DNA from 2 places in the Nocardioides lacus genome. Region 2 is predicted to be linked to the other one. Evidence: riboswitches for the same ligand, from Rfam matches in the RefSeq annotation. Region 2 holds a riboswitch; the other holds the start of a gene.
The links. A riboswitch is a leader RNA that binds a small molecule or an ion and turns the genes downstream of it on or off. The one in region 2 is predicted to bind cobalamin.
Positions count from the first base shown of each region.

Region 1: linked by a shared signal. The riboswitch ahead of P5P86_RS07165 (hypothetical protein) and the one ahead of P5P86_RS15125 (ferredoxin-like domain-containing protein) in region 2 are both predicted to bind cobalamin.

Region 1 is NZ_CP123620.1:1,522,861-1,538,524, reverse strand. Features, by position in the region: gene P5P86_RS07210 (HAD family hydrolase) at 1-416, shown strand, start outside; gene P5P86_RS07205 (glycoside hydrolase family 65 protein) at 413-3,004, shown strand; gene P5P86_RS07200 (WD40/YVTN/BNR-like repeat-containing protein) at 3,027-4,109, opposite strand; gene P5P86_RS07195 (EamA family transporter) at 4,128-5,003, shown strand; gene P5P86_RS07190 (hypothetical protein) at 5,147-5,416, shown strand; gene P5P86_RS07185 (ECF transporter S component) at 5,406-6,200, opposite strand; gene P5P86_RS07180 (ABC transporter ATP-binding protein) at 6,233-7,840, opposite strand; gene P5P86_RS07175 (energy-coupling factor transporter transmembrane component T family protein) at 7,837-8,898, opposite strand; gene P5P86_RS07170 (hypothetical protein) at 8,918-9,817, opposite strand; gene P5P86_RS07165 (hypothetical protein) at 9,819-10,898, opposite strand; cobalamin riboswitch at 10,972-11,132, opposite strand; gene gatB (Asp-tRNA(Asn)/Glu-tRNA(Gln) amidotransferase subunit GatB) at 11,217-12,719, opposite strand; gene gatA (Asp-tRNA(Asn)/Glu-tRNA(Gln) amidotransferase subunit GatA) at 12,723-14,231, opposite strand; gene gatC (Asp-tRNA(Asn)/Glu-tRNA(Gln) amidotransferase subunit GatC) at 14,308-14,607, opposite strand; gene ligA (NAD-dependent DNA ligase LigA) at 14,745-15,664, opposite strand, start outside.
Region 2 is NZ_CP123620.1:3,203,131-3,218,794, reverse strand. Features, by position in the region: gene P5P86_RS15190 (hypothetical protein) at 1-265, opposite strand, end outside; gene sodN (superoxide dismutase, Ni) at 451-840, opposite strand; gene P5P86_RS15180 (S24/S26 family peptidase) at 992-1,297, shown strand; gene P5P86_RS15175 (NAD(P)-dependent malic enzyme) at 1,477-2,652, shown strand; gene P5P86_RS15170 (zinc-binding dehydrogenase) at 2,799-3,767, shown strand; gene P5P86_RS15165 (SDR family oxidoreductase) at 3,764-4,438, shown strand; gene P5P86_RS15160 (TetR family transcriptional regulator) at 4,472-5,092, opposite strand; gene P5P86_RS15155 (ferredoxin reductase) at 5,237-6,322, shown strand; gene P5P86_RS15150 (fatty acid desaturase family protein) at 6,372-7,475, shown strand; gene P5P86_RS15145 (hypothetical protein) at 7,499-7,723, shown strand; gene P5P86_RS15140 (DUF6104 family protein) at 7,820-7,996, opposite strand; gene P5P86_RS15135 (multifunctional oxoglutarate decarboxylase/oxoglutarate dehydrogenase thiamine pyrophosphate-binding subunit/dihydrolipoyllysine-residue succinyltransferase subunit) at 8,069-11,812, opposite strand; gene P5P86_RS15130 (hypothetical protein) at 11,978-12,673, opposite strand; cobalamin riboswitch at 12,743-12,907, shown strand; gene P5P86_RS15125 (ferredoxin-like domain-containing protein) at 12,978-13,868, shown strand; gene P5P86_RS15120 (precorrin-8X methylmutase) at 13,865-14,545, shown strand; gene cobJ (precorrin-3B C(17)-methyltransferase) at 14,542-15,664, shown strand, end outside.

The DNA of each region.
Region 1 (15,664 bases), 1.7 Mb from region 2:
ACCCCGGCTCGGTGGCGTTCCTGGACCACCTGCGCGAGCTGGCTGTACCGCTGGCTGTCGTCTCCTCCTCGGTCAACGCCCCGGCGGTGCTGGAGTCGGCGGGGCTGCTGGACCGCTTCGAGGTGGTGGTGAGCGGTGCGGTCGCCGAGGAGCACCACCTGGCCGGCAAGCCGGCTCCCGACACGTTCCTCTACGCCGCCCGCGAGCTGGGTTGCGATCCCGCCGACGCGGTGGTCCTCGAGGACGCGGTCTCCGGCGTACGGGCCGGCGCCGCGGGAGGCTTCGGGCTCGTCGTGGGCGTCGACCGCGGCGCCGGGCACGACCACCTCCGTGCCGCGGGCGCCGGGCTCGTCGTCGACGACCTCGCCGACCTCGTGCCCGAACCCGGCGAGACCGACCGTGAGGCACAGCGGTGAGGACCAACGTCGGCCCCGACCCCCTCGACCGCGGGCGCTTCCCCGCCGACCCGTGGCGGCTCGTCGAGACCGGGTACAACCCGGACGACCTCGGCGTGACCGAGACGCTGTTCGCGGTGGCCAACGGCTACCTCGGCATGCGCGGCAACGCCGAGGAGGGGCGGCCGTCGCACTCGCACGGCACCTACGTGAACGGGTTCCACGAGACCTGGCCGATCCGGCACGCCGAGTCCGCCTTCGGCTTCGCCCGCACCGGCCAGACGATCGTGAACGTCCCCGACGCCAAGGTGATGAAGATCTACGTCGACGACGAGCCGCTCACCTTCGGCACCGCCGACCTGGAGGAGTACGAGCGCTACCTCGACTTCCGCGACGGCATCCTGCGCCGCAACCTGGTGTGGCGGACGCCGTCGGGCAAGCGGGTGCGCATCGAGTCCACCCGGATGGTCTCGATGACCCAGCGCCACCTCGCCGTGATGACCCTCGACATCACCATGCTCACCGGCAGCGCCCCGGTGGTCATCTCCTCCCAGCTGATCAACCGGCAGGACGGTCGCGACGAGTACCAGCTCGCCACCCAGCTGCACGGCGACCAGGTCGACCCTCGCAAGGCTGCCGCCTTCGCCGAGCGGGTGCTGGTGCCGCAGCTGCACGAGGCGAGCGAGCGTCGGCTGATGCTCGGCTACCGCTGCGCCCGCTCGGGCATGACGATCGCCGTCGCGGCCGACCACCAGCTCCAGACCGTCGACAGCCACGAACAGATCACCCGTGCGGAGGAGGACCTCGCCAAGGTCGTCTACCGCGTCGACGCCACCGAGGGCACGCCGATGCGCGTCGAGAAGACCGTCACCTACCACACCTCCCGCGGGGTCTCGGTGCGCGAGCTGTCCGACCGCTGCGACCGGACGCTCGACCGCGCCCGGCGGCAGGGCGTCCCACGGCAGATGGAGGAGCAGCGCGGCTGGTTCGACACGTTCTGGGAGTCGGCCGACGTCCAGATCGGCGAGCCCGAGCCGACGTACGACGGAGCGGCGCGGGCGGCCGAGGAGCAGCGAGCGCTGCAGCAGGCGGTCCGCTTCAACCTCTTCAGCCTCGCCCAGGCCACCGCCCGGGCGGACGGCCTGGGGATCCCGGCCAAGGGGGTCACCGGCTCCGGCTACGAGGGCCACTACTTCTGGGACACCGAGATCTACGTCGTCCCCTTCCTGGCCTACACCCAGCCGGCGATCGCCCGCAACGTGCTCCACTTCCGCTCCGTGATGCTGCCCAAGGCCCGGGAGCGGGCACGGGAGATGGCGCAGAAGGGGGCGCTCTTCCCCTGGCGCACCATCAGCGGCGAGGAGGCGTCGGCGTACTACGCGGCGGGCACGGCGCAGGTGCACATCGACGCCGACGTCAGCTACGCCCTGATGAAGTACGTGCACGCCACCGGTGACGTGGGCTTCCTGGTCCGCGAGGGCATCGACATCCTGGTAGAGACCTCGCGGATGTGGGCCGACCTCGGCTTCTGGCGCCACAACGGCGATCCGACGTTCCACATCCACGGCGTGACCGGGCCGGACGAGTACACCACCGTGGTCAACAACAACCTGTTCACCAACGTGATGGCGCGTCACAACCTGGAGCAGGCCGTCGCATCGCTCGCCCTGATCCGCGAGCGCTTCCCCGCCGACTACCGCCGCGTGGTGGCCCGGCTGGGACTCACCGACGCCGAGGTCGAGGAGTGGGCCCGGTGCGCCGCCGGCATGCACATCCCCTACGACGAGGCGATCGGCATCCACCCGCAGGACGACTTCTTCCTCGACCGGGAGGTCTGGGACCTGCCCAACACGCCGATGTCGGTGCGGCCGCTGATGCTGCACTACCACCCGCTGGTCATCTACCGCTTCCAGGTGCTCAAGCAGGCCGACGTCGTCCTGGCCCTGTTCCTGCAGGGCGACCGCTTCACGCTGCAGGAGAAGCGCAAGGACTTCGAGTACTACGACCCGATCACCACCGGAGACTCCACGCTGTCGGCGGTGGTCCAGTCGATCGTCGCCTCCGAGGTCGGCTACCACGAGGCGGCGCTGCGCTACTTCCACGACGCCCTGTACGTCGACCTCGGCGACCTGCACGGCAACACCCCCGACGGCATGCACATCGCCTCGACCGGAGGCGTGTGGACGGCCCTGACGTTCGGCTTCGGGGGCATGCGTGACCACGGCGCCAGGCTCAGCTTCGATCCGCGATTGCCCGCGACCTGGTCCTCGCTGACCTTCCGGCTGCGATGGCGCGGCTCGCGGCTGGTCGTCGGCCTCACCCAGGACCAGCTCACCGTCACCGTCGTGGGCGAGGGTGAGGAGCCGGAGGTGCCGCTCACCGTCAGGGGCCAGGAGTACGTCGTCGCCCACGGCTCCCCGCTGTCGGTCTCGCTGGCCCACCACGGGCCGCGCGCGGACGGCTCCACCGACGACGAGGCGATCACCGGCGGCCAGCGGTCGGACGGCAGCACCATCACCTCGCAGGTGCCGGAGCCGATCCCGTTCCGGGAGATGTCGGAGACAGCGGAGGTACCGGTGGTCTACGACCCGGAGCAGCCGACGGTCTAGGGGCTGCGCGGCGTCGGCACGATCACGAGCGTGCGGCCCGCACCACCAGCACGTCCGGCAGGTCGGTGACCAGCTGCCGCCAGCTCTCCCCCTCGTCGGCCGAGCCCCAGATGGCGCCGTTGCGGGCGCCGAAGTAGAGCCCGACCGCTTCGGCGCCCTCGGGACCGTCGGTGCACATCGCGTCGCGCATGACAGCGACGAAGAAGTGGTCGGGAAGGCCGCTGGCCAACTGCTCCCAGGTCTCGCCGGCGTCCGTGGAGCGCCACACCCGTGCCTTGGCCTCCGGCGGGTAGCGGTGCTCGCCGGCCTGGATCGGGAAGACGTAGAGGGTGTCGCCGCGGCGCGGGTGCGCGACGACCGTGAAGCCGAAGTCGGCGGGCAGCCCCGCCGCGATCGAGGTCCAGGTGCCGCCCTCGTCGTCGGAGCGGTAGACCCCGCCGTGGTTCTGCAGGTAGAGCCGCTGCGGGCGCACCGCGTCCCGGGCGATCTTGTGGACGCACTGGCCGAACTCGGGGTACTGCTGTCCCTCGGGCAGGAACTCGGCGCGGATGCCGTTGTTGCGTGGCTCCCACGTCGCGCCGCCGTCGTGGGTCTGGTAGACGCCGCCGGTCGAGATGGCCACGGTGACCGAGTCCGGGTCGGTCGGGTGCGGCAGGATGGTGTGGAACGCCTGGCCGCCGAACCCGGCGGCCCACTGCGCACGGTGCGGGTGGTCCCACAGACCACGGACCAGCGCGAAGCTCTCCCCGCCGTCGGTGGAGCGGAACACCGCCCCCGGCTCGGTGCCCGCCCACACGGTGCGCTCGTCGGTCCCCGCTGCGAGCTGCCAGACCCGCGAGACGCTGGCATCCACGTCGTCGGGGAACTTCACCGACGCCTCCTGCCAGGTGGCACCGCCGTCGTCGCTGCGCCGTACCAGCGGACCGAGCCACAGGCTCGAACACGCGGCGAAGAGCCTCGTGCGGCCTGCACGGCGATCGACCAGCGCCGCGTAGACCTCCTCGACGTCGAAGTGCGGACCGTCGAACGCCCACGTCGTACGAGCGTCGTCGGACGTGCCCAGCCACAGACCCTTGCGGGTCCCGACCATCAGTGTCGTCTCCACACTTCCTAGGGTGATCCAGTGACCCAGCCCCTGTCAGCAGGCCGGACGGACAAGTCTGCGCCGTCCCCGGTGCTGCTGGTGGTGATCGGCATCGTGTCGGTGCAGTTCGGTGCCGGCATCGCCAAGTCGCTCTTCGACACCGTCGACCCGACCACCATCACCTGGCTGCGCCTGGCCACGTCCTCAGTGGCACTGCTCGCCTGGACGCGACCGCGGCTCGGTGGGCGCAGCCGCCGCGACTGGCTGGTCGTGCTCGGCTTCGGCGTCGCCCTGGGCACCATGAACTGGGCGATCTACCAGTCGTTCGCCCGGATCCCGCTGGGCATCGCCGTCACGCTGGAGTTCACCGGCCCGCTCGTCCTGGCGGTAGCGGGCTCGCGTCGGCTGCGCGATCTCGCCTGGGTGCTGCTGGCCGGGGTCGGGGTGCTGCTGCTGGGCCTCGAGCCGGGCGACCTGACGTGGAGCGGCGTCGGGTTCGCGCTGCTGGCCGGGGCCGCCTGGGCGTCGTACATCCTGCTGAGCCGGTCCACCGGTGCGCGCTGGCCCGGGATGGACGGCCTGGCGGTCGCCTCCACGGTCGCTGCCCTGCTGCTGACCCCGCTGGCGCTCGGTGGCCATGCCGCCGACCTGCAGCACACCCACGTGGTCCTGCTCGGTGCGCTCGTCGGGCTGCTGAGCTCGGTCATCCCCTACAGCTGCGAGCTCGTCGCGCTGCGCAGCCTGCGGCCGGCGATCTTCGGGATCCTGATGAGCCTGGAGCCGGCGGCGGCTGCGCTGGCGGGGCTGATCGTCCTGCAGGAGACGCTCTCGCTCGTGCAGTGGCTGGCGCTGGTGTGTGTGATCGTCGCGTCCGTCGGGGCGACCCGTGACTGGGGTGCCGAGCCGTCGGCCTGAGCGCTGCCTGACCGGCACCTGAGGCTTCGCCGCGGCGTCACCCACCGTTGAAATTTCAGTAGCCCGTGCGGTCTCCCGCAGCGGCCCGATCGCCCGTACGGTGGATCGCAACCCACCACCTGCACCACCCCTCGGGAGTTCGGATGTCACCGTTCCTCGTCCTGCCCCGTGCCCTGACCAAGCCACTGCGATGGCCGGCCGACTCGGTGCGCAGAGCCCGCCACAACGCCTACGCGGCCAACGCGGTCCTCGCCGTCCGTCGCGCCGAGCGCGAGGAGGTCGCGCGCTTCCTCGACGAGCACCGGCCCGACGTCCACGACCTCGGCCTCCACCGCCCGGCGAGCCGGGAGGTCGAGGAGCCGGTCGCGGTGCCCGAGCGGCGCGGCGCCGGCGACGGCGCCCTCAGGAGATGACCTCGCGCGCTGCCGAAGGTGACGTCTCGACGGTGCCGACGACCGTCGAGCGCCGCGACGCGCGGCGCAGGGTGGTGAGCACCGCCGGCCCGAGGACCACCACCGCGACAGCCGTGGTGATCGCCCGACCGGTGTCGAAGCTGCCGGTCGAGGTCAGCAGGGTGTAGCGCCCGAACGTGCCCAGGTTCGCCGGGAGCGAGGCCGTCGGGTCGAAGGAGAGGTTGCCGGTGTGTCCCGGCACCGCGACGCCGGTCAGCAGCGGCCAGCCCTGCAGGTTGAGCAGCAGGCCGTAGAGGTAGGAGGCGACCACGCCGTACGCCGCGAGCATCGCGATCTCAGGGCGTCCGCGCACCCGCCGCGGCAGCAGGCCGGCCCCCATGCCTACCCAGGCGGAGGCGAGCATCTGGTAGGGCAGCCACGGCCCGACACCAGCCGTCATCAGCGCGCTGGCGAACAGCGAGGTGCAGCCGAGAACGAATCCGAAGCCGGGGCCGAAGACCCGGCCGGCGAGCACCAGCAGGAAGAAGACCAGCTCGACGCCGGCGGTGCCGGCCGAGATCCCGCGCAGCACCGCGTTGACCGCGCTCAGCACCCCCAGGACCGCCAACACGCGTGGGTCCAGGCCACCCTCACCCAGCTCCGCGAGCACCACCGCGACGACGACCGGCAGCAGCAGCAGGAACACGAAGGGCGGCTGCACCGCTCCGCCGGCCCCGTCGCGACCGTGCACCAGCAGCGGCCAGCACAGCATCATCAGGCCGGCCGCGGAAGCGAGGCCGAGCACCACTGCCGAACGTAGCGAGACCCGGATCGCACTCACCGCGGCTCCCCCCGCCCGGCTCGCCCCTGTGCGATCGCGGCACGGACCTCGTCGACATGCAGCCAGGGGTGGCCGAGGACCTTGGTCACCTGCGGGGCGAAGGCCGGGGACTCGGCCACGACCCGTCGGGTCGGGCCGTGGGAGACGACCTCCCCGTCGGCCAGCACGACCACCTCGTCGGCGCTCTCCGCGACGAACTCCACGTCGTGGGTGGCCACCAGCACCGCACGGCCCTCCCCGGCGAGCCGCCGCAGGATGCTCGCCAGCTGCCTCTTGGCGGCGTAGTCCAAACCGCGCGTCGGCTCGTCCAGCAGGACGGCGACGGGTCGCGCGGCCAGGACCAGCGCGAGGGCCAGGGCCAGCCGCTGCCCCTCGGACAGGTCGCGCGGATGCCGATCCCCCGGAATCCCGGGGACCAGCCGGTCGAGGATCGTGCGGGTGTCGGGACCGCCGGCGGCGCACTCCTCGGCGACGGTCTCCAGGTAGAGCAGGTCGGCCGCCGTCTGCGGCAGCAGCCCGACGCGTGAGCGTCGCTCCGCCGGCGTCAGCCTGGCCGGATCCTCACCGCCGATCGAGACCGAGCCGAGGCGGCGCGGCTGGCTCCCCTGCAACGTCCACAGGAGGGTGGACTTGCCGGCACCGTTGCGGCCCATCAGCGCCGTGACGGTTCCGGCGTACAGGTCGAGGGAGACACCGCGCAGCGCAGCGGTGCTGCCGCGGGTCACGCTCACGCCGTCGGCTTCCAGGACGCGCGTCCCATGATCGGTCGCGGGGGCCGGTGGCCCCGCGATGTCCAGGCTCCGCGCCCGCCGGCGAGCCTCCCGGACCGTGAGCGGCAGCGGGGTCCAGGCCAGCGCCCGGCCGAGCTCCACGATCGGCGGGACGACCGGCGAGCCGGCCAGCACCTCGGCGGGCTCGCCGACGCGCAGGGTGCCGCCACCGTCGAGCAGCGCGATCCGGTCGGCGAACGGCACCACCCGCTCGAGCCGGTGCTCGGCCAGCAGCACGCTGACGCCGAGGTCGTGCACGAGCCGGGTCAGCGTGGCCAACACGTCCTCGGCGGCGGTCGGGTCCAGCGCGCTCGTCGGCTCGTCGAGCACCAGCAGCCGGGGGTGCATCGTCAGCACGGAGCCGATCGCGACGCGCTGCTGCTGACCGCCGCTGAGCGTTCGCAGGTCGCGGGCGCGGAGCTCGGCGATGCCGAGCAGGTCGAGCGTCTCCTCGACCCGGCGGCGCATCGTCGTGGGCGCGAGCCCGAGCTGCTGCATCCCGTAGGCCAGCTCCTCCTCGACCGTGTCGGTGACGAAGCCGGCCGCAGGGTCCTGTCCGACGTACCCGATGCTGGCCGCGCGCTCGCGCGGGGGCGCATGCACGATCGAGCGACCGTCGAGGAGTACGTCGCCGGCGAGCGACCCCCCGCTGAATCGCGGAACCAGGCCGCTCACCACGCCCAGCAGCGTGGACTTGCCCGCGCCGGTCGGTCCGGAGACCAGGACCAGCTCGCCCTCCTCGACGGCCAGATCGACCTCTGTCAGCACCGGCACCGTCGCGTCGGGGTGCGTCACGCTCACGCGGACGAGGCGCAGCAGCTCGGTGGCGCTCATGCGGTGGCCGCCGCGGGCTCGGGGGTGGCGACCGCCGGGAGCAGCCCCACCAGGGCGCCGAGCAGCGCGATCAGGCTGACCTGCGGTCCGACGGAGAGATCCGGATGGGCGACGGCGAGCTGGTGCCGGCTGACCCACCAGCCGGCGAGGCCGACGGCCAGGCCGGTCAGCGCGACGAGCGTCTCGGCCCGGCGCCACGGGTCCGGGCGGTAGACGCTGCGCTCGACACGGCGACCCGCGACGACGAGCGCGAGGACCGCCAGCGCCAGCCCCGCGACGACCATCGGGGTGGCGAGCCAGCGCGGCGCCGTCTCGTCCAGCACCGCGAAGGTGCCCGCACACAGTCCGAGGAGCGCGAGCAGCATCAGCGTCCCGGTGACCCTGCGCTGGGCGAGGCTGGCACCACCCGACCGGCCGTAGCCACGCGTGTCCATGCCGGCGGCCAGGGCCAGCGACCGCTCCAGGGCGTCCTCGAGGACCGGCACCAGGAAGCGGCGCAGCCGACCGACCCGCCGCGTGTCGCCGGCGCGGAGCTGCTGGGCCCGCCGCACGCGCTGCACGCTGTCGGCGAGCTGGGGAAGGATGGTGACGGCGACCACCAGCGCCGTCCCGATCTCGTAGAGGGCCGGCGGAACCGAGCGCAGCAGCCGCTTGGGATTGGCCAGGGAGTTGGCCGCGCCCACGGCGATCACGATCGCTGCCAGTCGCAGGCCGTCGTAGAGGCCCGCGAGGAGCGCCTCACGGGTCAGCGGACCCAGCAGCCGGATGCCGAGCACCCACCCGGGCAGGGGGATCTCGGGCAGGTGGATCAGCACATGGCCGGCGGTGCCCCCGAGCAGGATCCGGAACAGCACCCGGACGAGGACGATCGCGGCACCCATGCCGAGGTAGAGCCGGAAGGACCTGCCCCAGGGCTGGTGGCCGCGTCGTGCGGCCACGACCAGGCCGGCGACGGCGATGACCAGCAGGAGCAGCCAGGGGTTGGTCAGGAAGGAGGCGTACGCCGCCAGCCCGATCGCCCAGGCCCACCACGCCAGCGGGTGCAGGTCGCGTCGCATCGTCTCGGGTGCCGTGCGGCTATCCGCGAGCGTGTCGGCGCGCCACCGCGATGCCGCCCCCGGCGGCGAGGACGGCGGCGACCACAGCGGGGGCGATCCAACCGGGCAGGCCGCCGTCCGGGTCGGAGGCGACAGGCGCCGAGGTGGTCGAGTGCGCCGCCGCGGCGGTCGGTGAGGCGGTCACGTCGATGGTGCTCGCGGGTCCGGTGCTCGCGGGTCCGGTGCTCGCGGTGGCGGGAGCGGCGGAGGGGGTCGCGGCGCGCGCCGACGCGCGCGCGGAGGCACGCCGGCCCTCCGGCGAGGACGATGCGGTGGCCGGCGCGGACGGGGTGGTCGCCGGACTGGCGGCCCCGGTGCTGCCCGAGGCCTTCGAGCCGCTCGAGGCCTTCGAGCCGCGCGTGGTGTGCGCCTTCGCCGACGCCTTCACGGACGGGCTGGGCGAGGTGGCCGTGCGCGTCACCGCCGGCGCGATGCCCGGTGACCGGGTGCCCGCGCTGCTCTGCCAGGCGAACGCGAGCGATCCGCCCGCGCGCACGCTGAGCCCGTCGACGCCGGAGCTGGCGTAGGACCAGTGGGAGGAGGAGCCGTCGGTCCAGAAGAGACCCCAGTAACTGTTCGCCGGCGGCATCTGCGCACAGGGTCCGGCCGGCTTCCGGTCCACGCTGCACACGGCGCCCGGCTGGGTCTGCACCCGGGTCAGCGCATGGCCGGCGGCGACGAAGAGGGCCGCGGCCGTGCCGCCTCCGCTCACACAGCGCTGCGAGACCCCACCGCCGAGCGCGCCGAAGTCGACGACGACGGCGACCGACTGCGCGCCGCAACCACCGGCGGCCGAGGCGGACGACGGCGCGAGGGTCAACGGCGCGGCCGCCCCCAGCACGAGGGCGGCCGCAGCGAGAAGGGATCGCAGGGACTGCACGTCAGGCGCAGCTGCCGGAGTCGAGGTACCTCAGCGCGGGCGCCGCCTGCGTCGTGGCGCGGCGCCACTGGTCCTGGGTGTCGCTGGTGATGCCGGCCGTGGTGGCGGCGGACAGCGCCGCCTTGTCGTAGGCGATCGCGCCCGACGCCGAGCTGAGCGCACCCTTCGCCCGCTTCTTGCTCACCTGCAGCTTGGCGACCCACGTGGCGGCCTTGCGCGCCTGGCGGCAATCACCCGCGGCGGCGAGCGCGGAGGCCGCCAGCCCGGTGCTGTTGGCGTTCGGCGTCGCGGTGGTCGTACCGCCGATGAACGAGCCGTTCCCGGCCTGCTGCTTGCGCAGCCAGCGCGCGGCCTTCCTCTCCGCCTTCTTGACCTTCGCCGTCTGGTGGGGCAGCGCCTCGAGGCTCAGCAGGGCCGCGGAGGTGGCGTCCGGGTCGGGCACGCTGGTGGTCTTGGGGTCGCCCGCGTCACAGGTCTGCGGGGCGGACGGGTCGGCGAAGTAGAGCCGGAAGTAGCCCGAGGAGCACTGCTGCTTGAGCAGGTAGGTGACCACCGGCTTGGCCTTGGTCGGCGCGTCGGTCGACAGAGCCTGCGCGGCCAGGGCCTGACCCAGCGTGTTGGCGTAGTCGCCGTACGCCGAGGTGTCCCGGATCCGGCCCTTGGTGGCGCCCGAGGTCGAGACAGTGCTCTTCAGCAGCTTGACCAGGTTGTCGCCGCCGAACTTCTTGGGGTTCGCCCCGAGCGCATCGGCGGTGACCGCTGCCTTCGCGACGGACCCGGCGTACAGGTCGCTCGTCGTGCCGCCGCGGACCCAGTCGTTCACGTGGGCAGCGAGGGCCTTGCGGGTGGTCTTGAGCTTCGCCTTGCTCGCGCCGAGCTGCTTGAGGGCGAGCGCTGTGTCGGCGGTCAGGCCGTAGTCGTCGACGTCGTACGCCGTGTTGTGGACGACCCCGCCGGTGAACTGGTGCTTGAGCCAGGTGCCCGCGGCCGTCGTGGGTGCGGGGGCGGCGTTCGCCGCGCCGGTGCTGACGATGAGCAGACCTGCCGACGCGACGGCTGCGGACTGGAGGAGCTTGCGCATGGTGGTGTCCTTCCCGCTGCTGGCAACGGGTGGACCGGAAGGAACCGACCCGCTGCGTACCTCGACAGCGATGTGGTCAAGACGCTTCGCGGCGGGTGCTCCGACTTCCCTGGGCGGCCTGTCGAGTCTCAGGGTCACGGTTGCGGGTCAGCGCCGGAGTCTCACCGGCTTCCCCCGACACGAGCGTGTTGGTTGTTAGCAGTCGAAGCCTAACCCGGGACAGGACCAAGCATGTAACGCGGTGTACGTCGCTCCTCGGCGGTGCTGCAGCACCGCAAGAGACGACCGGACACCGCGTTACATGCGATCAGCCGGCGGTCAGGCCAGCTTCTCGATGATCAGCTGCTGCACGCGGGCGGCGTCGGCCTGGCCGCGGGTGGCCTTCATCACCGCGCCGACGATGGCACCGGCGGCCTTGTGGTTGCCTCCCCGGATCTTGTCCGCGATGTCCGGCTGGGCGGCGAGAGCCTCCTCGATGGCGGTCAGCAGCGGGCCGTCGTCGGAGACGAGCGCGAGGCCGCGCTTCTCGATGATCTGGGCGGGCGTCCCCTCCCCAGCGAAGAGACCGTCGAACACCTGCCGGGCGAGCTTGTCGTTGAGGGTGCCCCCCTCGATCAGCTGCTGCACCTCGGCGACCTGCGCCGGCGTCACTCCGGCGGAGCCGAGGTCGACGCCTGCCTCGTTGGCCCGCCGGGAGATCTCCGAGAGCCACCACTTGCGGGCCGCCTGCGGGGCGGCACCCGCGGCGACGGTCTCCTCGATGAGCTCGATCGCGTCGGCGTTGATGACGTCGCGCATCTCCAGGTCCGTGTAGCCCCAGGCCGCCTGCAGGCGCGCGCGGCGCTCGGAGGGTGGCTCGGGCAGCGTGGTCCGGAGCTCCTCGACCCACTCGCGCGCCGGCGCCACCGGGACCAGGTCCGGCTCGGGGAAGTAGCGGTAGTCCTCCGCGTCCGACTTCTCCCGGCCCGGCGACGTGCTGCCGTCGTCCTCGTGGAAGTGCCGGGTCTCCTGCAACACCGACCCGCCACCGAGCAGCACAGCGGCGTGCCGCGACATCTCGTAGCGCACCGCGCGCTCCACCGAGCGCAGGGAGTTGACGTTCTTGGTCTCCGAGCGGGTGCCGAGCGTCCCCGAGCCCTTCGGCGCCAGCGACAGGTTGACGTCGCAGCGCATCGACCCCTGGTCCATCCGTACGTCGGAGACGCCCAGCGCCTTGATCAGGTCGCGCAGGGCGCTCACGTAGGCCCGGGCGACCAGCGGCGCCTTCTCGCCGGTGCCCAGGATCGGCCGGGTGACGATCTCGATGAGCGGGATGCCGGCGCGGTTGTAGTCGATCAGCGAGTGGTCCGCGCCGTGGATGCGCCCGGTCGCGCCGCCCACGTGGGTCGCCTTGCCGGTGTCCTCCTCCATGTGCGCACGCTCGATGTCGATGCGGTAGGTCTGGCCCTCCACCTCCACGTCGAGGTAGCCGTCGAAGGCGATCGGCTCGTCGTACTGCGAGGTCTGGAAGTTCTTCGGCATGTCGGGGTAGAAGTAGTTCTTGCGCGCGAAGCGGCACCACTGCGCGATCTCGCAGTTGAGCGCGAGACCGATCCGCATCGCCGACTCGACCGCCTTGGCGTTGACCACCGGCATCGCGCCGGGCAGGCCCAGGCAGGTCGGGCACACCTGGGTGTTGGGGGCCGCGCCGAAGGTGGTCGGGCAGCCGCAGAACATCTTGGTGTTCGTGTTCAGCTCGACGTGGACCTCGAGGCCCATCGCGGGGTCGAACTTCTCCAGCACCTCGTCGAAGTCGACCAGGTCGGGCAGCGTCTGGGTCATCGCTCAGTCCTCCTTGTACGCCGGCGGCACGATCGGGCCGCCCCACTGCTCGAACAGAGCCGCCTCGAGCGCCGCACCGACCCGGTAGAGGCGGGCGTCCTCGAGCACCGGTGCCAGGAACTGGACGCCGGTCGGCAGCCCGTCCTCGGGCGCGAGGCCCGAGGGCAGCGAGATGCCCGGAACTCCGGCCAGGTTGGCCGGAATGGTGGCGAGGTCCTGCAGGTACATCGAGAGCGGGTCGTCGACCTTCTCCCCGATCGGGAAGGCGGTGGACGGCGCCGTCGGGGAGACCAGCACGTCGACCTGCTCGAAGGCCCTGGTGAAGTCCTCGATGATCAGCGTGCGGATCTTCTGGGCCTGGCCGTAGTAGGCGTCGTAGTAGCCGCTGGAGAGCGCATAGGTGCCGATCATGATGCGGCGCTTGACCTCGTCGCCGAAGCCCGCGTCGCGGGAGACCTTCATGACCTCCTCGGCCGAGGGCGAGCCCTCGGGCGTGACCCGGACGCCGTAGCGCATCGCGTCGAACTTGGCGAGGTTGGAGGAGCACTCGGCCGGCAGGATCAGGTAGTAGGCGGCCATGGCGTGCACGAAGCTGGGCAGCGAGACCTCGACGACCTCGGCGCCCATCTCCTTCAGCAGCGCGACCGACTCCTCGAAGCGCTGCATCACGCCCGCCTGCCAGGCGTCGCCGGCCAGCTCCTTGACCACGCCGACGGTGACGCCGGCGAGGTCCCTGCCCGCGCCGCGCCGGGCGGCCTCCACCAGTCCGGTGACCGGCGTGGGCACCGAGGTGGAGTCACGGGGGTCGTGGCCCCCGATCAGCTCCTGCAGCAGCGCCGAGTCGAGCACGGTCCGGGTGACAGGGCCGACCTGGTCCAGGCTGTTGGCCAGCGCTACCAGCCCGTAGCGGCTCACGCTCCCGTACGTCGGCTTCACGCCGACCGTGCCGGTCATCGCACCCGGCTGACGGATCGACCCTCCGGTGTCGGTCCCGAGCGCGAGCGGCGCCTCGAACGCCGCCACGGCCGCCGCCGAGCCGCCGCCGGAGCCGCCCGGGATGCGGGTGTGGTCCCACGGGTTGCGGGTCGGTCCGTAGGCGCTGTTCTCGGTGGAGGAGCCCATCGCGAACTCGTCCATGTTCGTCTTGCCCAGGATCGGCAGGCCGGCGGTCCTGAGCTTGGTGACGACCGTCGCGTCGTAGGGCGGGACCCAGCCCTGGAGCATCCGCGAGCCGCAGGTGGTCGGCTGGCCGACGGTGGCCAGCACGTCCTTGACAGCGATCGGGACGCCGTCGAGCTCGTGCAGCGGCGCACCCGCGGCACGCCGCTCGTCGGACTCCCTCGCCTGCTCCAGCGCACCCTCGGCGTCGACGTGCAGGAAGGCGTGCACACCCTCGCCACCGTCGACGGCGGCGATCTGGTCGAGGTGGGCCTGGGTCAGCTCGACGCTGGTGACCTCGCCGGCGGCCAGCGCGGCCGCCTGCTCGGCAGCGGTGCGGTGGATCCAGCTCATCGACGTCCTCGCTTCGCTCCGCGCGCCGACGAGGCACGCATGGTGCTGTGCTGAAGGGATCGCTCGCTGCGCCCGCTCACTGCTCGTCCCCCAGGATCCGCGGGACGGAGAACTTGTCGTCCTCCCGCTCCGGCGCACCGGAGAGGGCCTGGGCGGGCGTCAGGCCGGGCACCACGACGTCGTCGCGGAAGACGTTGGTCATCGGGATCGGGTGCGAGGTCGGGACGACATCGTCCCCGGCCACGCCCTGGATCGAGGCGACGGACTCGAGGATCACGTTCAGCTGGGGCGCGAGGTGATCGAGCTCGGCATCGCTCAGGTCGATCCGGGCGAGGTCGGCCAGGTGGCGCACCTCGTCACGGGAGAGTTCAGGCATGGCGCCCATCCTAGTGGTGGGAGCCGACGGCCCGGTCCGGCCCCTGCGCGCCGCGGGGAGCACGATTTCCGCGCTCCGGCGACGACACGGCGAACGCCTCGATCGGTGTCGAGGCGTCGACCCGCGAGGGGGCGTGATCAGCCCTCGCCGTCACCCACCGCCGCGGGGCCACCCGCGAGCAGCGCGGCGAACCCGTCCTCGTCGAGGATGCGCAGGCCGAGCTCCTCGGCCTTGTCCGCCTTGGTGCCGGCGTTCTCGCCCACGACGACGTAGTCGGTCTTCTTCGACACCGACCCGGCTGCCTTGCCACCGCGGCTGATGACCGCCTCCTTGGCCGAGTCGCGGGAGAAGCCCTGCAGCGAGCCGGTCACCACGACCGTCAGCCCCTCCAAGGTGCGGGGCACGGTGTCGTCGCGGACGTCCTCCATCGTGACGCCGGCGGCCAGCCAGGCGTCCACGATCTCGACGTGCCACGGCTCTCGGAACCAGGCGATCAGGGCATCGGCGATCACCCCGCCGACACCGTCGACCTCGGCGAGCCGGGCACGCGCACGGATCGCCTCCGCCGAGGCGTCGGCAACGGCGTCACCCGCGTCCGACGACGACTCGTCGGCGTCGGGATCGACGTCGCCCGAGACCGCCGCGTCCGCCTCGCGCACGACCTCGCGCAGCGCGGCCATCGACCCGAACTCGGCGGCGATGGCGCGCGCGGCCGACGGGCCGACGTGACGGATGGACAGCGCCACCAGGACCCGCCACAGCGGCACGGTCCTGCGCTCCTCGAGGTTGGCCAGCAGCTTGTGGGCGTTGGCCGTCAGCTGCGGACCGTCCTCGCCCTTCTTCGGAGCGCGGGTGAACAGCGGCGTACGGCGCAGCTTCTCCTCGTCGAGGTCGAAGATGTCCCCCTCGTTGCGCAGCGCTCCCGACTCGAGCAGCGCGACACAGGCCTCGTAGCCCATCCCCTCGATGTCGAAGGCGCCCCGACCGGCGACGTGGTTGACCCGCTCGGTGACCTGCGCGGGGCACGCCCTGTGGTTGGGACAGCGCCGGTCCTTGT
Region 2 (15,664 bases):
TGTCCCCGTCGACGAAGGCCTGGAGGGTCTTGTTCGACAGCTTCGAGTCGTGCAGCGCGGTGGCGAGGCAGTCGGCCGCCTGGGTGGAGATGGCGCTGGTACTGCCGAGGAGCTCGGCCGCCTTGCCGCTCTGCAGGGACTTCGAGATCTCGGCGGTGGTGGGCCGGTCGTTCGAGGAGCTGCCGCTGCCGCAGGCGCTCAGGGTGACGGTCAGGGTGGCGGGCAGGACCAGGGCGGCGAGAACGCCGCGTGCTCGGATACTCACACCCGCCAGCCTGCCCCGCAGCTTCCTTGACGAAACCTGGCGATCGGACGGACGTGCGCGGGGAGCGCCGGACCCGGAACGAACTCGACGCCGCTCTCGGCCCACTGGGTCCCGGTGGGACTCCGTGCGGGCTCGAGGCGGCGTCGAGTGAGAGGTTGTCCAGGTCGGCGACCCGGGACAGGCGCTCAGGCCTTCTTGGTCTCCCAGAAGATCTCGGCGATCTCGTCGATCTTCGCGAGCAGCTGGTCGGCGACCTCGCCGTCGAGGGTGCCCTTGGTGCCGGAGGCGCCGGCCAGCTTGGTGGCCTCGTTGAAGAGGGTGTGCAGCTGGGGGTACTTCTCGAAGTGCGGGGCCTTGAAGTAGTCGGTCCACAGCACCCACAGGTGGTGCTTGACCAGCTCGGAGCGCTGCTCCTTGATGATCACCGCGCGGGTGCGGAAGTCGGGGTCGTCGCTGTCGGCGACCTTGGCGATGATGGCCTTGATCGACTCGGCCTCGATGCGGGCCTGGGCCGGGTCGTAGACGCCACACGGCAGGTCGCAGTGGGCCGAGACCTCGAGCGTGGGGGCGAACATGCGCGCAAACATGCGGGTCCTCTTTCGTCGTCGAACGGATCGTCCTGACTGCGACACTACTCGCGTGTCGCAGCGCTCTCCACGGGTACCCACTCCTCGACCCGCCCGACCCGCCCGACCGGCCCGACCGGGCCGTGCCGCCCGTCCGGCTCTGGGCCTGGCCAGGGTGGTCGGAGCCTCGATGCAGCCCACCCTGCGTGCCGGCGACCTCCTGCTGGTCTCCTACCGGCGGCCGCCGGCGGTCGGCGGGCTCGTCGTCGCTCGCTTCGCCGACGGCACGATCGCCGTCAAGCGGGCCGCCGAGGAGCGCCAGACCCGCACCGGCGAGCCGGGCTGGTGGCTGCTCAGCGACAACGCCGCGGAGGGGGTCGACTCGCGTCACCGTGGGGTGGTCGGGCACGCCGAGGTCATCGCCGTACCGCTGGCCCGGTTGTGGCCGCGGCCACGGCTGCTCTGACCACCGCCGGAGCGAGACCGGATGTGACGTAGGCCATCGCGGGACGGTGCTGCAGCGGTCGGCACGGCTGTGCCAGACTGACGCGGACCGGGGGCGACCCTCTCGGCAGCGACTGTTCCGCGCTCGACCCTTCGCGCGACGCCTTTCCGCCCGCCCGAGATTCGAGAAGCTGCGCTCCCATGACTGATACCCGACCCTTCGCCGGCGACCCCGTCTTCGACCTGCACGTCGGCGGCAAGATGGCGATCGTCGCCACCGCCTCCGTCAACGACCGCGAGGCGCTGTCCAAGGCCTACACCCCGGGCGTGGCCCGGGTCTGCACCGCGATCGCCGAGGCCCCCGAGCTGGCCGAGACCTACACCTGGATCCCCAACACCGTCGCTGTCGTCACCGACGGCACCGCCGTGCTGGGCCTGGGGGACATCGGTCCCACGGCGGCGATGCCGGTGATGGAGGGCAAGGCGGTGCTGTTCAAGGAGTTCGGCGGCGTCGACGCCATCCCGATCTGCCTGGACACCACCGACGTGGACGAGATCGTCGCCACGGTCGCCGCGATGGCACCGAGCTTCGGCGGCATCAACCTGGAGGACATCTCCGCGCCGCGCTGCTTCGAGATCGAGGACCGGCTCAAGGAGCGCCTCGACATCCCGGTCTTCCACGACGACCAGCACGGCACCGCCGTCGTGACCCTGGCGGCGCTGGAGAACGCGCTGAGGCTGACCGGGCGCTCGCCGGGGTCGACCCGGGTGGTGATCTCGGGCGCGGGGGCCGCGGGGGTGGCGGTCGCCAAGATCCTGTTGGAGTACGGCGTGCAGGATCTCGCCGTACTCGACCGCAAGGGCGTGCTGCACGGCTCACGCGAGGACCTCACGCCCTCGAAGCGCGCGCTGGCGGCGCTGACGGCCGACCGGACCGGTCGCCGCGGCGACCTGGCGGCCGTGATGGCCGGTGCCGACGTCTACATCGGCGTCTCCGGCGGTTCGGTGGAGCCCGCGATCGTCGCCTCGATGGCCTCCGACGCGATCATCTTCGCGATGGCAAACCCCGACCCCGAGATCCACCCCGACCTGGCCCACCAGCACGCGCGGGTGGTCGCCACGGGGCGCTCGGACTTCCCCAACCAGATCAACAACGTGCTGGCGTTCCCCGGCATCTTCCGCGGCGCCTTCGACGCGCGGGCGAGCGCGATCACCGAGGGCATGAAGCTGGCCGCGGCGCGGGCGCTTGCCGACCTGGTTGGCGACGCGCTGACGGAGGACTACATCATCCCGGCACCGTTCGACCCCCGGGTCGGGCCGGCGGTCGCGGCGGCTGTCGCCGATGCGGCGCGCCGCGACGGTGTCGCCCGTCGTTGAGCCGAGACGTCACCTTCTGCGCGTCGAGACGTCACCTTTCGCGGGTCGACTGGTCAGGTCTCGCGGGTGGGGTGACCACTCGACCCGCCGTACCTGACCTCTCGACCCGCCGTTTGTGACCTTTCGACCTTGTTAGGTTGGTGAGCATGTTCGCCGTCTACGCCGAGAAGATCAGCCGTGAGGACCCGCTGAGCGGCCTGGTGGTGGGGGAGCGCCCCGATCCGGTCGCCCCCGACGGCTGGACGACCGTGACGGTCAAGGCCGCCAGCCTCAACCATCACGACCTGTGGTCGCTCAAGGGCCAGGGGCTGAAGCAGGACCGGCTGCCGATGATCCTGGGCTGCGACGCCGCCGGGATCGACGCCGACGGCCGTCCGGTGGTGGTGCACGCCGTCATCAGCGACCCCGACTGGGTCGGCGACGAGACGCTCGATCCCCGGCGGTCGCTGCTCTCCGAGCTGCACCAGGGCACCTTCGCCGCGAAGGTGGTGGTGCCGCGGCGCAACGCCATCGCGCTGCCGGAGGGCTACTCCTTCGAGGAGGCGGCCTGCCTGCCGACGGCGTGGTTGACCGCCTATCGGATGCTCTTCACCCAAGGCGGCCTCAAGGCCGGCGACTCGGTGCTCGTGCAGGGTGCCGGTGGCGGCGTCGCCACGGCGCTGATCACGCTGGCGCGCGCCGCCGGGCTGCGGGTCTGGGCGACCTCGCGCGACGAGGCCAAGCGCGCCCGCGCCCTCGAGATCGGCGCGCACGAGGTGTTCGCCTCCGGCGAACGGCTGCCGGCGAAGGTGGACGCGGTCATGGAGACGGTCGGCCGGGCGACCTGGGAGCACTCGATCCGCTCGCTGCGACCGGGCGGTGCGCTGGTGATCAGCGGTACGACGTCGGGCCCCGACGTCGACAACGCGATGCTCACGCACATCTTCTTCCTGCAGCTGCGGGTCATCGGCTCGACGATGGGCACCAGCACCGAGCTCGCCTCGCTGGTCTCGCTGCTCGATGCGACAGGCACCAAGCCGCTGATCGACCGGGTGCTGCCGATGGAACGGGCGCGCGAGGGCTTCGAGGCGATCGCCTCGGGCGACGTGTTCGGCAAGATCGTGCTCACCCGATGACCGGTCCATCGAACCATCTGGTCACCGGCGCCGGCTCCGGCATCGGACGGGTCGTCGCCGAGCGCCTGCTCGCGCGCGGCGATCGGGTGTGGGCGGTGGTCCGCACCCGCGGTCGCGCCCCGGAGGGCTGCGTCGAGGTGCTGGCCGATCTCGCCGACGCGCAGACGCTCGAAGCGATCGGCGAGGCGGAGCGATGGCCCGAGAGTCTCGACAGTGCCGTGCACGCTGCCGGCGTCGTGGAGCTCGGCCCCGTCGCCGAGCTGAGCGCCTCCGCCTGGCAGGACCAGTTGGCCGTCAACCTGGTCGCCCCGGCCCTGCTGACCCGTGCGCTGCTTCCGCGGCTGCGCGCGGCGCGGGGCACGGTCGTGCTCGTCAACAGCGGGTCCGGCCTGCGCGCCAACCCCGCGTGGGCGGCGTACGCGGCCTCGAAGTTCGGCCTGCGCGCCCTCGCCGACGCCCTGCGCGAGGAGGAGCCGCTGATCCGGGTCACCTCGGTCTTCCCGGGCCGGACCGCGACGGCGATGCAGGAGAAGGTGCACGCCCAGGAGGGCAAGGAGTACGACGAGGGCAGGTGGATCAGGCCCGAGACCGTCGCTGACGCCGTCCTCGGCGCGATCGAACTGCCGCGGGACGCGACGGTGCCGGAGATCTCGATCCGCCCCGGAAACTGACGCTTCGACCCGCGGAAACTGACGGCTCGACGGTCAGGCGCGCGACTGCCAGTGCAGCACACCGATGAGCACCATCCGCAGCCGGGTCCGGGTCGTCTCCGCCACCGCCGCCTCCTGCTCGCGGCGGGCGGCCAGGAGCTCCTCGGTGCCGGCGACCATCAGCATCACGATCAGCCCTGAGACGGCGCGAAGGTCGCGCGCCGACCAGGTGCCGGCATCGGTGAGGCGGGCGAGGTCGGTGGCCAGCTCGTGCTCGCACAGCTCGATCTCGCGCCGGATCGCCTCCCGGACGGTCGCCGGGCCCGCGCCGCGCTCCCGGGCGAGGAATGCGAAGTGCGCCCGCTGGGCGTGCACGTGCTCGACCAGGACGTCGACGGAGGCGTCGGCGACGCCGACGAGGCTGTCGAGCGCCTCGGGCTGACGGACCGCGCGCAGCATCGCCCGCAGCGAGACCAGGGACTCCTCGACCAGCGCGAGCCCCAGCGCGTCGATGGAGTCGAAGTGCCTGTAGAAGGCGGTGGGCACGATGCCGACCCGCTTGGCCACACCTCGCAGGGAGAGCCCGGCGAGCCCCGTCTCCGCGGTGAGCTCCAGCGCCGCGTCGAGGATCGCCCGGCGGGTGCGCTCCTTCTGTTCGGCACGGGTCTCGCTCACCGATCCAGCCTAGTGGGTGCGCGTCATCGAGTGCACATGCGTGCACTCGAGTGGCCCGCCTCACCTTTTCTGCCCTTGCCTTGCCGCGTCCGCGCTTGCGATAGTTTCGGTGTACGCATGTTCACCGAAAGCGAGGAGGTTCCGATGAGCATCGCCGGCACCCTGCTGAGATCACGGGCCGTCGCCGCCCTTGCCTCGCCGCACGGGATCGACCGCTACCTCGAGCTCGTCAACCCGATGTGGGCTGCGCACGAGGTGCGGGCCCGCCTGGTCGAGATCCGTCGCGAGGTCGACGTCCCCGGCGAGCCGGCGGTCGCGACCCTGACGTTCCAGCCGACCAGCACCTGGCGCGGTCACCGTCCCGGGCAGTACGTGCAGCTCGCCGTGGACCTGCCGGGCGCCCGCCGGCTCACCCGGTGCTTCACGCTCTCCAGCGCCGGCTCGCGTCCCGGCGAGCGCTTCAGCGTCACGATGCGTGCCAACCCCGACGGCGAGGTCTCGCGCTACCTGGTCGATCAGGCCGCGGTCGGGCAGGTCGTGCACCTGTCCCAGGCGGCTGGTGACTTCGTCCTGCCCGACGCGGTCCCCGAGCACGTCCTGTTCATCACCGGCGGCTCCGGCATCACGCCGGCGATGGCGATGCTGCGCAGCCTGCTGCTGCGCACCCACCGCGGCCGGGTCACCTTCCTGCACTACACCCGCTCCGCGGAGCACCAGATCTTCCGCGCCGAGCTCGAGGAGATCGGCACCACCGGGTACGGCGTGGACCTGCACCTGGTCTACCCCGAGCAGGGCGGTCGCAACTTCTCCCCGATGGAGCTGGAGCGGATCGTGCCCCACTTCCGCGAGGTCGACACCTGGCTGTGCGGACCCGCGGGTCTGGTGGAGGCGGTGCGTCCGGCGTACGAGGTGGACGGCGTGCCGAACGACCGGCTCCGGGTGGAGTACTTCAAGCCACCGAGGACCAGCGGTCTCGCCGGCGGCCGGCTCGCGTTCGACAGATCCGGGGTCGTCGCCGACAACTCCGGGCAGAGCATCCTCGAGCAGGCCGAGGCGGCCGGTCTGAGCCCGACCTTCGGCTGCCGGATGGGCATCTGCTTCAGCTGCACAGCGACCAAGACGGAGGGGAAGGTCCGCAACGTGCTGACCGGTGAGACCTCCGACCGTCCCGACGAGGAGATCCGGATCTGCGTGAGCTCGCCCGAGGGCGACTGCGCGATCGATCTCTGAGACCACTACTTCCGCACCTTGCCGTGCGAAGAAGGATGACTGAGGAACCATGCACAGCATCAAGCTCACGCCCGAGCAGCTCGAGGAGTTCGGCGCCGAGATGGACGCCATCCGGCGACGGATCGTGGCCGACCTCGGCGAGGCCGACGCCGACTACATCCGCAGGATCGTGAAGTACCAGCGCGGCTTCGAGGTCGCCGGTCGCTCGATGTTCTACCTGCCGCCGCTGTGGCCGGCGGCCGTCGCCGCCCTCTCGGTGTCGAAGATCCTCGACAACATGGAGATCGGCCACAACGTGATGCACGGCCAGTACGACTGGATGGGCGATCCCGGGCTCAACTCCCGGATGTATGAGTGGGACAACGTCTGCCCCAGCGACCAGTGGAAGTACTCGCACAACTACATCCACCACACCTTCACCAACATCCTCGGCAAGGACCGCGACATCGGCTACGGCGTCCTGCGGATGGACGAGGACCAGCCGTGGCATCCCTACTACCTGGGGAACCCGCTGTACGCCTTCCTGCTGATGATCTTCTTCGAGTGGGGCGTGGCTCTGCACGACCTCGAGGTGGAGAACCTGGTCGCAGGCCGCCGTACGTTCGAGGACAACAAGCCGCTGCACCGCGGCATCATGCGCAAGGTCAGGCGACAGGCGCTCAAGGACTACCTGCTGTTCCCGGCGCTCACCGGTCCGCTGTTCCCGCTCACGCTCGCCGGCAACGCGACGGCCAACCTCGTGCGCAACATCTGGGCCTTCAACATCATCTTCTGCGGCCATTTCCCGACCGGCGTCGCGACGTTCTCCATCGAGGAGACCGAGGACGAGAGCCGCGGGCAGTGGTACTACCGGCAGCTGCTCGGCTCGGCCAACATCACCGGCAGCCGTCTCTTCCACGTGATGAGCGGCAACCTGAGCCATCAGATCGAGCACCATCTCTTCCCGGACATCCCGGCGCGTCGCTACCCGGAGATCGCCGAGGAGGTACGCCGGATCTGCGAGAAGTACGACCTGCCGTACAACACCGGCCCGCTGCACCGCCAGCTCGGCGGCGTCTTCGGCAAGATCCTCAAGCTCGCCCTCCCGGGTCGACCGGGGCGTCGCAAGGACACCGCCCCGGACCGGGTCCCGGACGGCGCGGTGGCGGCCTGAGTCAGAACGTGGAGACTGGAGAGGTGACGACTCCGCGCCTGAGCAAGCTCGAGATCCGCAAGGACGTCCTCCAGGGTGCCGTCGAGGCGATGGCCTCGACCGTCGGGGAGGTCACCGGCATCGTGACCGGGGCGGTCAAGGACGTGGCCGCCTCGGTCGGCGGTCTGGCCACCGAGCTGTTCGAGCTGCGTGAGTCGGCGCGACGGGCCGCCGAGGACGGTGCCGACCCGGACGACGACACGATGTGACGCCTCGACCCGCGGAAGGTGACGCCTCGACCCGCGGAAGGTGACGCCTCGACCCGCGGAAGGTGACGCCTCGACCCACGGAAGGTGACGCCTCGGCTAGTCCTCGGGGTCGTCCAGACGCGCCAGCCAGGTAGCGAAGCGCTCGATCGGCGTCTCGAACTCCGGATGGATGTCCACGAAGGCCTGCAGTTGCTCGGCGAGCCAGGCGAGCGTGACCTCGTCGTCGCCGCGCCGGTTGACGAGCTCCTCGATGCCGCGGTCGGTGAAGTACATGGCAGCACCCTACAAACGCCGGACCGGCGCCATCCCACCACGGTGGGACGGCGCCGGTCCGGCGTTCGTTGCTCAGGCGAAGGCCTGGTCCAGCAGTTCCTTCTGCTCGGCCAGGTGCCGCTTCGACGTACCCACGGCGGTGGTGGTCGAGGCGGTCCGGGCGATGACCTGGACGGGTACGCCGAGCTCGGGCACCACGTTGAGGGCGAAGGTCGGCCACGGGCCCTGGTTGAGCGGCTCGTCCTGCACCCACCGGACGTTCTTCAGGTTCGGGTAGGTGGCCAGCTCCGCCTTCAGCTCCTCGGTCGGCCAGGGGTAGAGCTGCTCGGTGCGCGCGATCGCGACCTTGCTCTCCAGACCCCGCTTGCCGCGGTCGACCATCAGGTCCCAGGTCAGCCTGCCCGAGACCAGCAGCAGCGTCTCGACCTGGCTCTTGTCGGCCATCGCGTCACCGATCACCGGGCGGAAGCTGCCGCTGGTGAAGTCCGCCGGCTGGGCGGCGGCCTCCTTGCGGCGCAGCATCGACTTCGGCGTGAAGACCACCAGCGGACGGTGGTCCTCGGAGTGCGCGTGGGTGCGCAGCAGGTGGAAGTGCGAGGCGGGCGTCGACGGCTGGGCGATCTGGATCGCGTCGTCGGCGGCCATCTGCAGGAACCGCTCGATCCGGGCGGAGGAGTGGTCCGGTCCCTGGCCTTCGTAGCCGTGGGGGAGCAGGAGCACCACCCCGGAGTCCTGCTGCCACTTGGTGCGACCGGAGGTGATGTACTCGTCGATCACCGACTGGGCGCCGTTGACGAAGTCGCCGAACTGCGCCTCCCACAGCACCAGCGCGTCGGGACGGGCGACCGAGTAGCCGTACTCGAAGCCGAGCGCGGCGTACTCCGAGAGCAGCGAGTCGTAGACGTAGAACTTGGCCTGGTCCTCGGTGAGGTTGGCCAGCGGCGTCCACTCGTCGGCGTTCGTGCGGTCGATCATCGTGGCGAAGCGCTGCGAGAACGTGCCGCGGCGGGAGTCCTGGCCGGCCAGCCGGACCGGACGGCCCTCCATCAGCAGCGAGCCGAAGGCGAGCAGCTCGCCGGTGGCCCAGTCGATGCCGCCCTCGCTGATCTGCTTGGCACGACGCTCCAGCTGCGGCATCACCTTGGGGTGGACGGTGAAGCCGACCGGCGGCGTCACGTAGGCGTCCGCGACCCGCTTGAGCACCTCGTCGCTGACCGCTGAGGGGGTGGCGAGCGGTGCCTTGGCCGGGTACTGCGGCACTGTCTGCCAACCGCGGTCGGGCAGCGCGTTCGCATCCCGGACCGAGGTGAAGACCCGCTCCAGCTTGGCCTGGTAGTCGGCGAGCACCTGCTCGGCCTCCTGCACGGTGATGTCGCCGCGACCGATCAGCGCCTCGGTGTAGAGCTTGCGCACCGAGCGCTTCTTCTCGATCAGGTCGTACATCAGCGGCTGGGTGAACGACGGGTCGTCGCCCTCGTTGTGGCCGCGGCGGCGGTAGCAGATGAGGTCGATGACGACGTCCTTGTTGAACGCCTGGCGGTACTCGAAGGCCAACCGCGCGACCCGGACACACGCCTCCGGGTCATCGCCGTTCACGTGGAAGATCGGCGCCTGGACCATCCGGGCGACGTCGGTGGCGTACAGCGTCGAGCGGGAGCTGCTCGGGCTGGTGGTGAAGCCGACCTGGTTGTTGATCACCACGTGCACGGTGCCGCCGGTGCGATAGCCGCGCAGTTGGGAGAGGTTCAGCGTCTCGGCCACCACGCCCTGGCCGGCGAAGGCCGCGTCGCCGTGGACGAGCAGCGGCAGCACCGAGAAGTCGCCCCGGTCCAGGACGTCCTGCTTGGCGCGCGCGATGCCCTCCAGCACGGGGTCGACGACCTCGAGGTGCGAGGGGTTGGCGGCGACGCTCACCTTGATCTTCTCGCCGGTGCCGGCGACCAGCTCGCCCTCGGCACCGAGGTGGTACTTCACGTCGCCGGAGCCCTGCACCGTCCGCGGGTCGATGTTGCCCTCGAACTCGCGGAAGATCTGGCTGTACTCCTTGCCCACGATGTTGGCCAGCACGTTGAGCCGGCCGCGGTGGGCCATGCCGATCGCTACCTCGTCCAGCCCGGACTGGGCGGCCGCCTCGCAGATCTCGTCGATCACCGGGATGGCTGTCTCACCGCCCTCCAGGGAGAAGCGCTTCTGGCCGACGAACTTGGTCTGCAGGAAGGTCTCGAAGGCCTCGGCCTCGTTGAGCTTCTCCAGGATGCGCAGCTGCTCCTCGCGCGGGGTCTTGTCGTAGGGCCGCTCGACGCGCTCCTGCAGCCAGGCCCGCTGCTCGGGGTCCTGGATGTGCATGTACTCGATGCCGGTGGTCCGCACGTAGGCGTCCCGCAGCACGCCGAGGATGTCGCGCAGCTTCATGAACGGCTTCTTGCCCGCCGCGAAGGAGCCCACCGGGAACTCGCGCTCGAGGTCCCACAGCGTCAGGCCGTGGTTCTCGATCTCGAGGTCGGGGTGGGTGCGCTGCTTGTACTCCAGCGGGTCGGTGTCGGCCATCATGTGGCCGCGGACGCGGAAGGCGTGGATCAGCTCGCCGACCCGGACCTGCTTGGAGATCTGGTCGTCGTGGCTGGTCGAGACGTCCTGGTTCCACCGGATCGGGGTGTAGGGGATCCGCAGGCTGGCGAAGATCTCGTCATAGAAGCCGTCGGCTCCCAGCAGCAGCTTGGAGACGATGTTGAGGAACTCGCCGGACTGGGCTCCCTGGATGACCCGGTGGTCGTACGTCGAGGTCATCGTCATGATCTTGCTGACGCCGTTGGCGGCGATAGCGGTCTCGGAGGCGCCCATCCACTCCGGGGGGTACTCCATCGAGCCCACCCCGATGATGGCGGCCTGGCCGGCCATCAGCCGCGGCACCGAGTGGCTGGTGCCGAGGCCGCCGACGTTGGTGAGGCTGACGGTGGTGCCGGAGTAGTCGGCCATGGACAGCTTGTTGTCCTTGGCCTTCTTGATGATCTCCTCGTAGGCCGCCCAGAAGCCGGCGAAGTCGAAGGTCTCGCAGTTCTTGATCGAGGGCGCCACCAGCTGCCGCGTGCCGTCGGGCTTCTGCTGGTCGATCGCCAGGCCCAGGTTGATGTGCGGCTGGGCGACGAGCGTCGGCTTGCCGTCGCGCTCCTCGTAGGTGTTGTTCATCGCGGGCATGGCCTTGATCGCCTTGATGATGGCGTAGCCGATGAGATGGGTGAACGACACCTTGCCGCCGCGCGCCCGGCGCAGGTGGTTGTTGATGACGACCCGGTTGTCCCACAGCAGCTTCACCGGGATGTTGCGCACCGAGGTGGCCGTCGGCACGGACAGCGACACCTCCATGTTCTTCGCGGTGGCGGCGGCGATGCCCTTGAGGGTGGTGTAGGTCGGCTCGTCGGTGCTGCTGCTGGGAGCGGCCGGAGTGATCCGGTTCTCCTTCGGGACGGGGGTGGTGGTGTCCTTGGCCGGCTCGGCCGCCTGGCTGGTGGCCGGTCGGGGGGTGGCGACGGGCGCCGCGACAGGGGTGACGCCGGTGGTCGGGGAGGTCGCGGCGGCCGGGGCCGGCGCGGCCTTCACCGGCTCGGGAGCGATGCTGCCGTTGGCCGCGGGCTTCGCCGTACCGGTGTCGGACGGACCGCCCGGCGAGCCGTTCGCCTCGAAGAACTTCACCCAGACCGGATCGACGCTCGAGGGGTCCTTGGAGTACTGGTCGAACATCTCCTCGACCAGCCACTCGTTGGCACCGAACTCTGCGGGGACGTCGGTGGTGTTGTTGGATGGGTTGCCTGAGGACACGGCTTGGCTCGCCTCTTCCGGATGCGCGCGTTGGATGACTTCCGGGGCTCAAGGCTAGTCCCCGGAGGTCCCAAATGCTCGGGCCGGGTCGGACTTTGAGCCCGCGTGTTGTGAGGACCACACCCCGGCGTGTCGCCGCGGGTCGAAAGGGCCTCCTGCGATGGCTCAGGTCACGGGGTTGGCGACCTTCTTCGAGCCGTCGGAGCAGGTGGGGTAGATCGAGCGCGGGATGGCGTGGGCGACCAGGTCCGCGCAGGCGGCGGTGCCCTCCCCGTCGAGCGCCACCGACCAGTGACCGGCGTCGTCGGACCAGACCTGCCAGCCGCTCGGGTTGCCGGCGTACTGCGGGCAGGTCGGCGTCGTCGCGCCCCAGCTCACCTGGACGTACGCCGCCGCGATGCTGGCCCGCTTGAGCCGGACCTGGCCGATGCCCTCGCAGCCCGGGTCGTTCTGGAACTGGTCGTGCCACATCTGCCTGAGCTGGAGCCGGGCGAAGTCGCGCAGCCCCGCGGGTGCGTCGGGGATGGAGGCGTTGGACACCGGGAGCTGGAGCAGGCCGGTCTTGTCGGTGTAGGTGACCACCGGCGGCGAGGTCGCCGCCCGCGAGGTGGCGGTCCCGTTCGGGGTGGGGGTCGCGGTCCGGCTCGGCGTGGACTGCTCGGCGGCCGGCGTGCTGGCGGGCGGCGCGGGGGACGTCGCCGTGCCGCCCGCGCCGTCTGCACTGCCTGTGCCGCTCGTGTCGCTGGTGCCGCTCGGGCCGGGCGTGTCGCTCGTGGGGCTGTCGGCGCTCGTGGAGTTGAGCCCGCAGCCGGTCAGGGCGACGGCGGCGGCGGCCAGCGCGATGTGACGGATGAGACGCATGTGATCAGCATGGCAGGTCTTGTCCGGGTCCGGGGTCGCATCGCCGCCGGATGCGGGTAGTCTCGGGCCGCCAGTCGTGCTCCACCTCGTGGAGTCAGGGAACCCGGTGCGACTCCGGGACTGACGCGCAGCGGTGAGGGTGACGGGCGGGGCAGCATGCCACTGATCGGGTCGAGAGGCCCGGCCGGGAAGGCGCTCCGTGCCGGATGATCCCGAGTCCGAAGACCTGCTGGCCCTAGCGGCACCCGCCGCCGGGTCATCCGCGGGCCCCGCGTACGGGCTCCCTGACCGAAGGACCGCCACCGTGCTCCGCACTCGTCCCGATCGCTGCCCCGGGGTGCTGCGACCCTGGCGCGCCGACGACGGCCTGCTGGTCCGGCTGCGGCTCGTCGGCGGCAGGCTCGCGTCCTCGACGCTGACGGCGCTGTGCGCCGTCGCCCGCGAGTACGGCGACGGGCGCGTCCACCTGACCTCCCGCGCCAACCTCCAGCTTCGGGCGCTGCCCGCCGTCGCCGCCCCCTCCGGTGTCCCCTCCGGGGCCTCGTCCGAGGCCTCGCCGGGGGCCGCGCTGCCTGCCGAGGTCGTGACGGCGATCGAGGCCACCGGCCTGCTCCCCTCGCGCAGCCACGAGCTGGCGCGCAACGTGCTGGTCTCGCCGCAGACCGGCCTGGCCGGGGGACGGGCGGACCTGCGCCCGCTGGCAGCCGACCTGGACCGGCTGGTGTGCGCCGACCCGCTGCTGGCTGGTCTGCCAGGACGCTTCCTGTTCGTGCTCGACGACGGTCGCGGCGACCTCCTGGACCGATCCGCCGACCTCGGTCTGGTGGTGCTCTCGGCGGGCGAGGCCCAGCTGCGGATCGGGGAGGGCTGGGGGCCGGTGGTGCCGCTCGAGGCGGCAGCCGCGGCGCTGGTCGAGCTCGCCACGGCCTTCATGGCGGGGCGCGGTGAGGGACCCGAGGCGGCCTGGCACGTCCCCGAGCTCTCGGCGCCGCTGGGTCCCGCGTCACCCGCCGATCCACGTCTCCCGGCGCCCTCGCCGGCGCTGCCCTTCGGGCGGGTGGCCGGCGGCGTCCACGTCGGCGTACCGACCGGGGTGGAGCCGGCGCTCGCCGCCGAGCTCCGCGACCGTTCCGACGAGCTGGTGGTGACGCCGTGGCGCGGCGTCCTCGTTCCCGAACCCGAGGAGGACCGATGACCCTCGACGACCCCACCGTGGCGGTACGACGCCCGCGTCGGCACTACGACTACGTCACGATCGGGGCCGACATCTACGTCGACTCCTTCGCCACCATCCGGCGGGAGGCCGACCTGTCGGGCGTGCCCGCGGACGCGGAGCGGCTGGCGGTGCGGATGATCCACGGCAGTGGGCAGGTCGACCTGGTCCGCGACCTGGCCATCCACCCGGGCCTGGTGGCCGCCGCACGCGGCGCCCTGGAGGCAGGCGCACCGATCCTGTGCGACGCCACCATGGTCGCCACCGGCGTCACCCGCAGCCGGCTGCCCGCCGACAACGAGGTGCGCTGCTTCCTCGGCGATCCGCGGGTGCCGGTGCTCGCGCAGCAGTGGGGGACCACCCGGACCGCTGCAGCGGTCTCCCTGTGGGAGCCGCTGCTCGACGGTGCCGTGGTCGCCATCGGCAACGCGCCGACGGCGCTCTTCCACCTGCTCGAGCTGCTCCGCGACGGCGGCCCCCGCCCGGCCGCGATCGTCGGTTGCCCGGTCGGCTTCATCGGGGCCGCGGAGTCCAAGGAGGCGCTGATCGCCCTGGCCGACGACGGTATCGACATCCCCTATGTCACCGTCCGCGGCCGGCGCGGCGGCTCGGCGATGACCTCCTCGGCGCTCAACGCCCTGGCCCAGGAGGCGGAGTGAGCGCGCCCGGCACCTTCACCGTCGTCGGCATCGGTCCCGGCGACCCCGAGCTGATCACCCTCAAGGCCGCTCGGCTGATCGGCACGGCCGACGTCGTGGCCTACCACGCAGGCGTGCGCAAGCAGTCGCACGCCCGGCGCATCGCGGCGGGGCTCATCCCGGCGGGGGCGATCGAGGAGGAGCTGCGCTACCCGGTGACGACCGGCACGACCGATCACCCGGGCGGGTACGTCGGCGCGCTGGCCGATTTCTACGAGGCCTGCGCGGTGCGGCTCGCGGTGCACCTGGACGCCGGGCGCGACGTGGTGCTGCTCGCCGAGGGCGACCCGCTCTTCTACGGCTCCTCGATGTACCTGCACGACCGGTTCAACGATCTCTACGACACGGCCGTCGTCCCGGGGGTGCCGTCCTTCGCGGCCGCCACAGCGGCGGTCTCCGCTCCACTCGTGCGGCAGACCGACGTGTTGACGGTGCTGCCGGGCACGCTGCCCGAGCCCGAACTGGCCCGCCGGCTGGCCGACACCGACGGCGCCATCGTGATGAAGCTGGGCCGGAGGTTCCCCGCCGTCCGGCGTGCGCTGGCGGCTGCGGGCAGGCTCGACGGCTCGTGGTACGTCGAGCGCGCCTCGCAGCCCGAGGAGCGGTGGCTGCCGGTCGCCGACGTGGACCCGGAGTCGGTGCCGTACTTCTCCCTCATCGTGGTGCCCGGCGACAGCGCGCCGCGGGCGGACACGGGGCGGCTGCGCGCTTCAGCCGAGTCGAGCGCGAGAGCCGAGCTGAGCGAGGTGCCCGAGCCCTCCGACGGCCCCGGAACGGCGCCGGACCGGCGAGCCGAGCTGCTGGTGATCGGACTGGGGCCCGGGCCCGACGGCTGGCTGACCCCCGAGGCGAGCGCCGCCCTGGCGGAGGTCGAGCACGTCGTCGGCTACGCGCCGTACGTCGCTCGTGTCCCGCAGCGCGCCGGCCTGCAGCGGCACGCCTCCGGCAACACCGTCGAGGTGGACCGGGCCCGGTTCGCGCTGGATCTCGCCCGTGCCGGCGAGCGGGTGGCGGTGGTCTCCGGTGGCGACGCCGGAGTCTTCGGCATGGCCGCGGCGGTCTTCGAGGCCGTCGAGGACG